Regions from separate parts of the Neobacillus sedimentimangrovi genome, predicted to be linked through region 2. Evidence: riboswitches for the same ligand, from Rfam matches in the RefSeq annotation. Region 2 holds a riboswitch; the other holds the start of a gene.
What was found. A riboswitch is a leader RNA that binds a small molecule or an ion and turns the genes downstream of it on or off. The one in region 2 is predicted to bind cobalamin.
Positions count from the first base shown of each region.

Region 1: another riboswitch for cobalamin. It lies ahead of metE (5-methyltetrahydropteroyltriglutamate--homocysteine S-methyltransferase); the one in region 2 lies ahead of GZA11_RS11260 (ABC transporter substrate-binding protein).

Region 1 is NZ_JAAFZF010000013.1:16,263-20,482, forward strand. It holds gene metE (5-methyltetrahydropteroyltriglutamate--homocysteine S-methyltransferase) at 1-1,461, opposite strand, end outside; cobalamin riboswitch at 1,609-1,786, opposite strand; gene GZA11_RS06570 (histidine phosphatase family protein) at 2,270-2,812, opposite strand; gene GZA11_RS06575 (nucleotidyltransferase family protein) at 3,351-3,920, opposite strand.
Region 2 is NZ_JAAFZF010000032.1:30,604-34,823, reverse strand. It holds gene ribE (riboflavin synthase) at 67-726, shown strand; partial or broken gene ribB (3,4-dihydroxy-2-butanone-4-phosphate synthase) at 763-1,365, shown strand; gene ribH (6,7-dimethyl-8-ribityllumazine synthase) at 1,431-1,898, shown strand; cobalamin riboswitch at 1,966-2,164, shown strand; gene GZA11_RS11260 (ABC transporter substrate-binding protein) at 2,319-3,278, shown strand; gene GZA11_RS11255 (FecCD family ABC transporter permease) at 3,244-4,220, shown strand, end outside.

The DNA of each region.
Region 1 (4,220 bases), on a different contig from region 2:
ATGGACAAGAACATCTAATCCGATTTCCTCTTGAATTTGTATCCAGCGAGCTGTTTCTTCTTTTAAAAATTGAGCATATTGTGCATCACTGATTTCACCTTTACGCCAAGCACTACGTGTTTTCTTTACTTCGGTAGATTGAGGAAAACTACCAATCGTTGTTGTTGGGAAATCTGGTAACTTTAATGCCTCCTTTTGAATTTGCTGACGCTCTTTATATGAAACAGAACGTTTGAAATCCATTGGTGTCAAATTGGCTAAAGCTTTTTCAACACGTTTATTTTGACGAACCGGATGCGTCGCAAGTGCTTGAATTACCTTCATGCTATTTGCAACTAATCCTTCTTTTAACCAACTTCCTTTTTGCATAAAGTGCGTAATATGTGCAATTTCACGTATTTTTTCATCAGCGAAGGCTAAATGATCAAATAACTCTTTTGGTAGCTTTTCTTCCATATTTTTTGACACAGGCACATGCTGTAAACTACAAGAAGAACTAATCCATATATTTTCTATATTTGTTAACTGTTTTACTGAATTAATGATTGAAACTGCTTCCGCAAAATTAACTGACCAAATATCTCGACCATTAATAACACCAATGCTTAATGTTTTATTTTTTGGAAACCCAAATTTTTGGATGGATTTTAAATTTTGTTTATTATCATGAACAAAGTCTAATCCAAAACCATCAACTGGTAGCTGGATTAAACGTTCATAAGCAAATAATGACTCAAAGTATGTTTGTACAAGTAATTTAGCGTGTGGTGTTAACTTACAAAGTTGCTTATAGATTTCCTCAATTAATTGAATTTCTTCAATTGGGAGGTTTTTTGTAAATGATGGTTCTTCAATCTGAATCCATTCTGCCCCAGCTTCTGTTAATTCATTAATTACTTGAGCATATAATGGAATGAGTTGGAGAATAAATAATGCTTTTTCTTTTTCATCATAACCTTTCGCTAAATCAACAAACGTATAAGGACCTATAATTGTTGGTTTTGTAATAATTCCTACTTCATCACGTGCCTCTAAAAATTGATCTAAAATATCATTTCTTTGTAAGGATAATTTTTGTCCTTCATATTCCGGCACAATATAGTGATAGTTTGTATTAAACCACTTTGTCATTTCACACGCGACTACATCTTTTGCCCCGCGAGCCATAGCATAATACAATTCATTTTTTGTCGGATTTTCTAATACATCGTAACGCTTTGGAATTAAATTAAACATAACCGCTAGATCAAGCATACGGTCATACTTTGTAAAATCACCGACTGTGATGTATTCTAGCCCTAAATCTTGCTGGTGCTTTAAGCGATCAATACGAAGTTGCTTTAACTCCGCTTCAAATTCATGTTCAGTTAATTCATTTTTCCAAAATCTTTCAATTATTCGTTTCCATTCTCTTTTCGGCCCGATATACGGATACCCTACTACAGTACTAATGACATTCATATTTGATAAGCCTCCTTATTATATAACAACTAAAAAAGCTGTTTCCCATGTAGGAAACAGCTTCGGATTAATCTATGCATACTCAAATAAGCGTGAAAACACACTGATAGAATCGCACAAAACACCGCCCATTTCCCCGTGAGCTTTGGTGTGTACTAGAATGAGGCAGGTCTCCTGACTTATCATCATCGCTTCTCTTGCCTTCCCAATTACTCAGTGGCAATAATAAGAGTTGCTCCGAATTACAGTTGCGGGACAGTACTGGATTTGCACCAGTTTCCCTTTTAAACACACTTTACGTGGTACCTCTTCTTACACGGTATGTAATTTTTATCCACTATATCATAATAATTAATAAAATACAATAAATAATTCAGAAAAGATAAAATTTACGAATTATACTTTACATTCCTTTTCCCATATACTTTAATGACATTACCGCACCAAACAACCTTCTAATCCTACAAAAATACGTAAAACCAATCTAGAATATCATCAATTACCGCATAAATTACTAGACGACCCATAAAATCAATTTCTATCAATGGCACTCACAAATAATAATTTTCAAATGTTTCATCAGTTTCGTGAAATAATTATAGACAATTATACGAAGGCATTTGTTTGTCTTTATCAAAGTTATATTGTTTCTCGAATACTTTTTCTCCGTGTATAATTCGCTGTAATAGAGAATCTTTAATAAGTATCTCGATTCATATTTTGAATAGTTCTTATACGTATAGTCCAAAAATCCCCCTTTACACATCCCCATTAGCTTAATTACAAATCTTCATTGTGGGTACCTTTTTTATTTCCATATCCTTTTAAAAGTTACCTGATTACCTTCTTTAATTAAGAGAAATACGTCAGGATTACTAAGACTTTTCCAATTATCGAACCCAAAATCTTTACTATAAAACATGAAAAGTAAGGACATTAAATTACCATGTGTAACAACGACTGTATGATCATTGTTTCTACTAAAAATCTCATCTACAACCTCAACAATTCGGTTCATCGCTTCTCTGCTGGACTCTCCACCTTCAAATTTCAATTCTATATCTTCAAATGTACTTCTAAGTTTTTCAAACCAATCAGAAAGATTTTTAGTGCTAAGAATACGTTCTGTCAATCTCCTATCGATCTCAACTTCTAAACCTAATCTTTTTGCCAGTGGTTGAATAGATTCAATGGCACGCCTATACGGACTTGCAATAATTTGATCTATTTTAATATTGGAAAAAAACTCACATAATTCAAATGCTTGTTTAAGTCCTTTATCTGTAAGTTGTGCATCAGGGGATTGTCCTACTGCTTCACAATGCCTAACCACATATATTTTCTTCAACATTAACCACCACCCCAGTACTAATTATGATCTTGAAATCAACAATTCGGCATGTCTGATACTCTTTTCTTCAGTCGTTAACCACAACACATCTTCACCCTCATCAGGACTATTAGGAATTGCCTCACCTGATTCATATTCGCAAAAAAATACAATATTTACTACATTTTCACCAGTAACTGTTATGTACTGAGTACATACGTTAAGCTATCTTTTACTTTCAAACCAACTTCTTCTAAAATTTCACGCTTTACTGTCAGAAACATCTTGAATCGTTAGCCATGACTTATAAGCAGAGCCTCAGCCAGACCTCGACCTTCGCTAATCCACTTCTGTTGGTTTTAAAAAAGTTTAATCAAAAATACCTCACAAACCCACATTTTACGCGAAGTTAAAAGAACCCCTTTTGAAAAAAAGATTGATCAAAACGGGACATTTATTTGTGAAACATTGCACAACTTTTGTAAAAAAGTTTGATCATTTTCGCTGACCTATCTTCTCAATCGTTCCAGTTAGTAGAATATGAAATTAGATATTCATGTTAAAGTTCTATAGACAAACTTCTCCATATTTCATCCCATTTTTTCTTTTTAACACGTCCAACATAAATTGAATAATATTCGCTATCCTTTTTATAAAATGGTGTAGGTCTTACCTTCATTTCAAATAAATCCTGTATTCCATATGGAGCCATAATCTCAAGTTCCTTATTACAGAGTCTTACAGCTATTGCAGTTGGAGTTTCTGGAAAATGAGCTACACCATCATATGTCGAAGAAAAGGGATTAAAGCCACTTTTCAAATGCATACGGGCTTGATTTTTTACTGTCCAAGGCTGATTTGGAAGCAAAACATTTAATTCATTCTCTAATTGCTTTTCCATTTCCCACGAAGTATCCGAAGCATCAAAATAAATAACATCAATGTCATTTAAAGGAGTTACTGTGTTATGTAAAATGTCCCAAACTTTATTTCTAATAAGTCCAGCACATACCCAAGCATCGTTTAAATTTAATTTCTCAATCACTTTCAGAATTGACATAATATATTTGTCACTTTTGATTATTTCTATCAATTGTTTTTCATAATCAGTCGCGTTTAGCTCCTTCATTGAAACAATCTCTCCCTAATGCAGTGTATAGTACATAAACTTTATTTTTAAAAAAAAATTTTTATATTCAAAAGGAGATTCTAATTCCATAATCCTGCCCATTAATTGAATACAAACATTTGCGTAGGGAATCAGTTGCATTATTAATTACTTATTTTCTTCTTCCGAAAGTAGAAATGTTTTCATCAAGTTGCTTGAGAATCGTCCTATTTATATATAAAATCGCCTATTTAAAATAATAAGTTAGATAATTAGAAGCAAGAATTCAAACAACCGCATATTCTAAAAAACTTTAATTTT
Region 2 (4,220 bases):
GAAGAATCCTTTAGGGTTTTTTCTATATTTACATATTGTTACCTAACCAAATGAAGGAGAAATCATATGTTTACTGGAATAGTGGAAGAAATTGGGTTGGTATTAAATATTCAACGGTCAGGAAATTCGTTCGTTCTTACCATAGAAGCGAAGAAAATCCTAGAAGATATACATCTAGGCGACAGTATTGCCGTAAATGGCGTGTGTTTGACCGTCACCTCATTTTCTGGAAATCGCTTTACGGTAGATGTCATGCCAGAAACTGTAAAAGCGACGAGTCTAAACGAGGTTACCCGAGGTTCGAAGGTCAATCTGGAACGGGCGATGGCGGCTAAGGGTAGATTTGGTGGCCACTTTGTTTCCGGTCATGTAGATGGAATCGGGATTATAAAGAAGAAAAGGGCGTACGAAAACGCCGTCTACTATGAAATTGCGGCTGGGCCGGAAATTATGAAATATGTTATATATAAAGGTTCTATTGCGGTTGATGGGACAAGTTTGACGGTATTTGGTGTATCCGATGAAGGTTTTACTTTATCCATCATTCCCCATACATTGTCTGAGTCCGTTTTAGGGCTTAAAGGTCCTGGAGATATCGTGAATTTGGAATGTGACATGATAGGTAAATATGTCGCGCACTTTTTGAGCCATTTTTCAAGCGAACCAGTACAAAATAAAAAGACGGGAATAACGGAAAAATTTTTAGAAGAAAATGGATTTTACTAACATGTCAGTCAGAGAATCATGAAAGGAGTGATCAGCATGTTCAATACTATTGAAGAAGCGATTGAAGATTTGAAAAATGGGAAAGTCGTCATTGTTTGTGATGATGAGGACAGGGAAAATGAAGGTGATTTCATCGCTTTAGCAGAAAAAGCCACACCTGATATTATTAATTTTATGGCCACCCATGGGAGAGGACTTATTTGTGTGCCAATTGAAGAAGAACTAGCACGAAAACTTGATCTGTCCCCTATGGTAACAGTCAATACTGATTCTCATGGAACGGCCTTTACCGTTAGTATTGACCATAAATTTACGACAACAGGAATTTCCGCATTTGAACGATCAGCTACGATTTTAAGTATGATGGATCCAAACTCAAAACCAGAGGATTTCAAAAGGCCAGGACATATCTTTCCGCTTATTGCCAAAGAGGGCGGTGTCCTTCGTAGAAATGGTCATACAGAAGCAGCAGTAGACCTCGCGAAGTTGGCAGGTGCCAAGGCTGCTGGTGTTATTTGTGAAATTATGAATGAAGATGGGACAATGGCCCGTGTTCCGCAGCTTCGTAAAATAGCGGATCGCTTTAACTTAAAATTCATTACCATTAAAGATTTGATAGAATACCGGACGAAGAAAGAACATCATGAACAACATCTTCGTCATTAAAAAATAGAATAAACAATCATTTACTTGGAGGGTTTAAGATGGGACGTATTTTTGAAGGAAATTTAGTAGGTACTGGATTAAGAATTGGAATTGTCGTTGGGCGTTTTAATGAGTTTATCACGAGCAAATTATTAAGTGGAGCTCAAGATGCTTTAAAAAGACATGGGGTAGAGGAGAAGGACGTAGATATTGCATGGGTGCCAGGTGCATTCGAAATTCCACTAATTGCACAAAAAATGGCAAATAGCAAAAAATACGATGCGGTCATTACATTAGGGGCTGTTATCCGTGGATCCACACCACATTTTGACTATGTATGCAATGAAGTAGCCAAAGGAGTAAATACCGTAGCATTAAACTCTGGATTACCAGTTGTTTTCGGGGTGTTAACAACTGATTCCATTGAACAGGCAATCGAACGCGCTGGTACAAAAGCAGGTAATAAGGGATGGGAAGCGGCTACCGTAGCGATTGAAATGGCCAACTTAAGTAGAAATTTCGAATGATAAAAAGAATTGTCGAAAAAATTATATACAAAACATTTTGCTTTCTTTATAATTGAATTGGATAAAAATTAAATACATAGAAATAGGTGTTTAAAAACTTAATGGACATAAGTTTTTAACTTAAAAGGGAAGTTTGGTGAAAATCCAACGCGGTCCCGCCACTGTAAATGAGGAGCGACCTATACATTGTCACTGTCTGAACGATGGGAAGACATAGGAAGCGATGATTCATGAGCCAGGAGACCTGCCTATTTCAAGTACGCCAAAAACCTACGAGGATAGGGGGGTGGAAACGAAACAACAATAATGGATATTATTGTATGTTCATGCCAACATCCTTCATAAGCAGGGATGTTTTTTTGTTTTTATAAAAACATGTACAGAAAATGGAATTACACAAGAAAGTAGGGGGATTTTAAAATGAAAAGGTTGCATTGGTTATTGCTTGCACTCTTATTAACCATCGGTGGCTTGGCCGGATGTGGTGAATCCAAAGATCAAGTTCAAAAGGAAAAAAATGTTGAAGAAAAAGCGGAAGTGAAAGATTTTCCTGTTTCTATTAAAGATGCTTCCGATCAAGTGGTGAAAATTGAGAAGAAGCCTGAAAAAATTGTCTCACTCATACCTAGTAATACCGAAATTGCTTTCGCATTAGGACTTGGAGATGAAGTGGTGGGCGTGTCCGATTTTGATAATTATCCTGAGGAAGTCAATAAAAAAGAAAAAATTGGTGGTATGGAATTTAATCAAGAAAAAGTTATTTCATTAAAACCAGATTTAGTACTTGCTCACGCTTCGACGGCCCTTAATTCACAAGCAGCATTGCAACAATTAAAAGATGTAGGGATTCCTGTATTAGTGGTAAATGATGCACAAAATTTTGAACAAGTCTATGATTCGATTAAGATGATTGGAAAAGCAACTGGCCAATCAGAAAATGCGGAAAAACTGATTGCCGCTATGAAGAAGAGATTAGCAGAATTGAAAACAAAGGCTGCTGAAATCAAAGAAAAGAAAAAGGTATTAATTGAGGTCTCACCTGAACCAGAAATTTATACTACTGGTAAAAATACTTTTATGAATGAAATGCTCAGTTGGATTAATGCCGAAAATATTGCGGCAGATCAAGAAGGCTGGATCAAAATGGATCAAGAAGCAATGATTCAAAAAAATCCTGATGTCATCATTACAACATATGGATATTATGTTGAAAATCCAGCAGAAAAAGTATTGAGTAGAAAAGGTTGGGAAAATGTGAAGGCTATTAAGAATAAGCAAGTCATTGATATTAATTCTGATCGTGTCACCCGCTCAGGTCCGAGGATTGTTGAAGGAGTAGAGGATCTTGCAAAGGCTATCTATCCGGAAGTTTTTAAATAATACTTATTTAGCTTACACCATCGCATTCATATTTCTTATTATTTCTATGATATTTGCTATTTCGATCGGAACGGTTTCTGTTCCGATTTTAACTATTATTCAAATCATCGGGTCAAAACTTTTTGCGGGACTGACCTATGATATTGAACCGATGTTTACGAGTATTGTGATGAATATTCGTTTGCCGAGAGTCATATTGTCAGGACTTGTAGGAGCTGCTCTTGCGATTGCCGGTGCAGCCTTCCAAGGTCTACTTAGAAACCCGTTGGCAGATCCTTACACTTTAGGAGTTTCATCTGGAGCATCTGTGGGAGCCGTATTAACATTGTTTTTTCAACTTTCTATTCCATTTATTGGTTCCTATACATTACCTGTTCTTAGCATTTTGTTTTCTTTTTTATCTATTTTTTTAGTTCTTATTTTTGCACGTCAAATTGATCGATCGATGAAAGTGGAAACCATTATATTAACTGGTATCATATTAAGTTCTTTCTTGGGTGCTTTAATTTCTCTCATGATTGCACTTACCGGTGATGAGCTCCGGCAAATAATCGGCTGGATCCTTGGAAGTGTTTCAATGCGAGGCTGGGAATACATCAAAATCATTCTTCCATTTTTTATCATTGGCTCATTCCTATTAATCTTTCAAGCCAAGGAATTAAATGCCATGTCCTTCGGGGAAGAAAGAGCCCAGCATTTAGGGGTGGATGTGCGAAAAAGAAAGCTCCTTATCTTATTGGCTGCATCTATTTTAACAGGGGCAGCCGTAGCGGTGTCAGGCACCATTGGATTTGTCGGCCTTGTGATCCCACATCTTTGCAGAATTTTGTGGGGGCCTGATCATAAGCACCTCTTACCTTTATCGATTCTTACTGGCAGTGGGTTTTTAATCTTAGCTGACTTGCTTTCTAGAACCATTATTTCCCCAACAGAATTACCGAT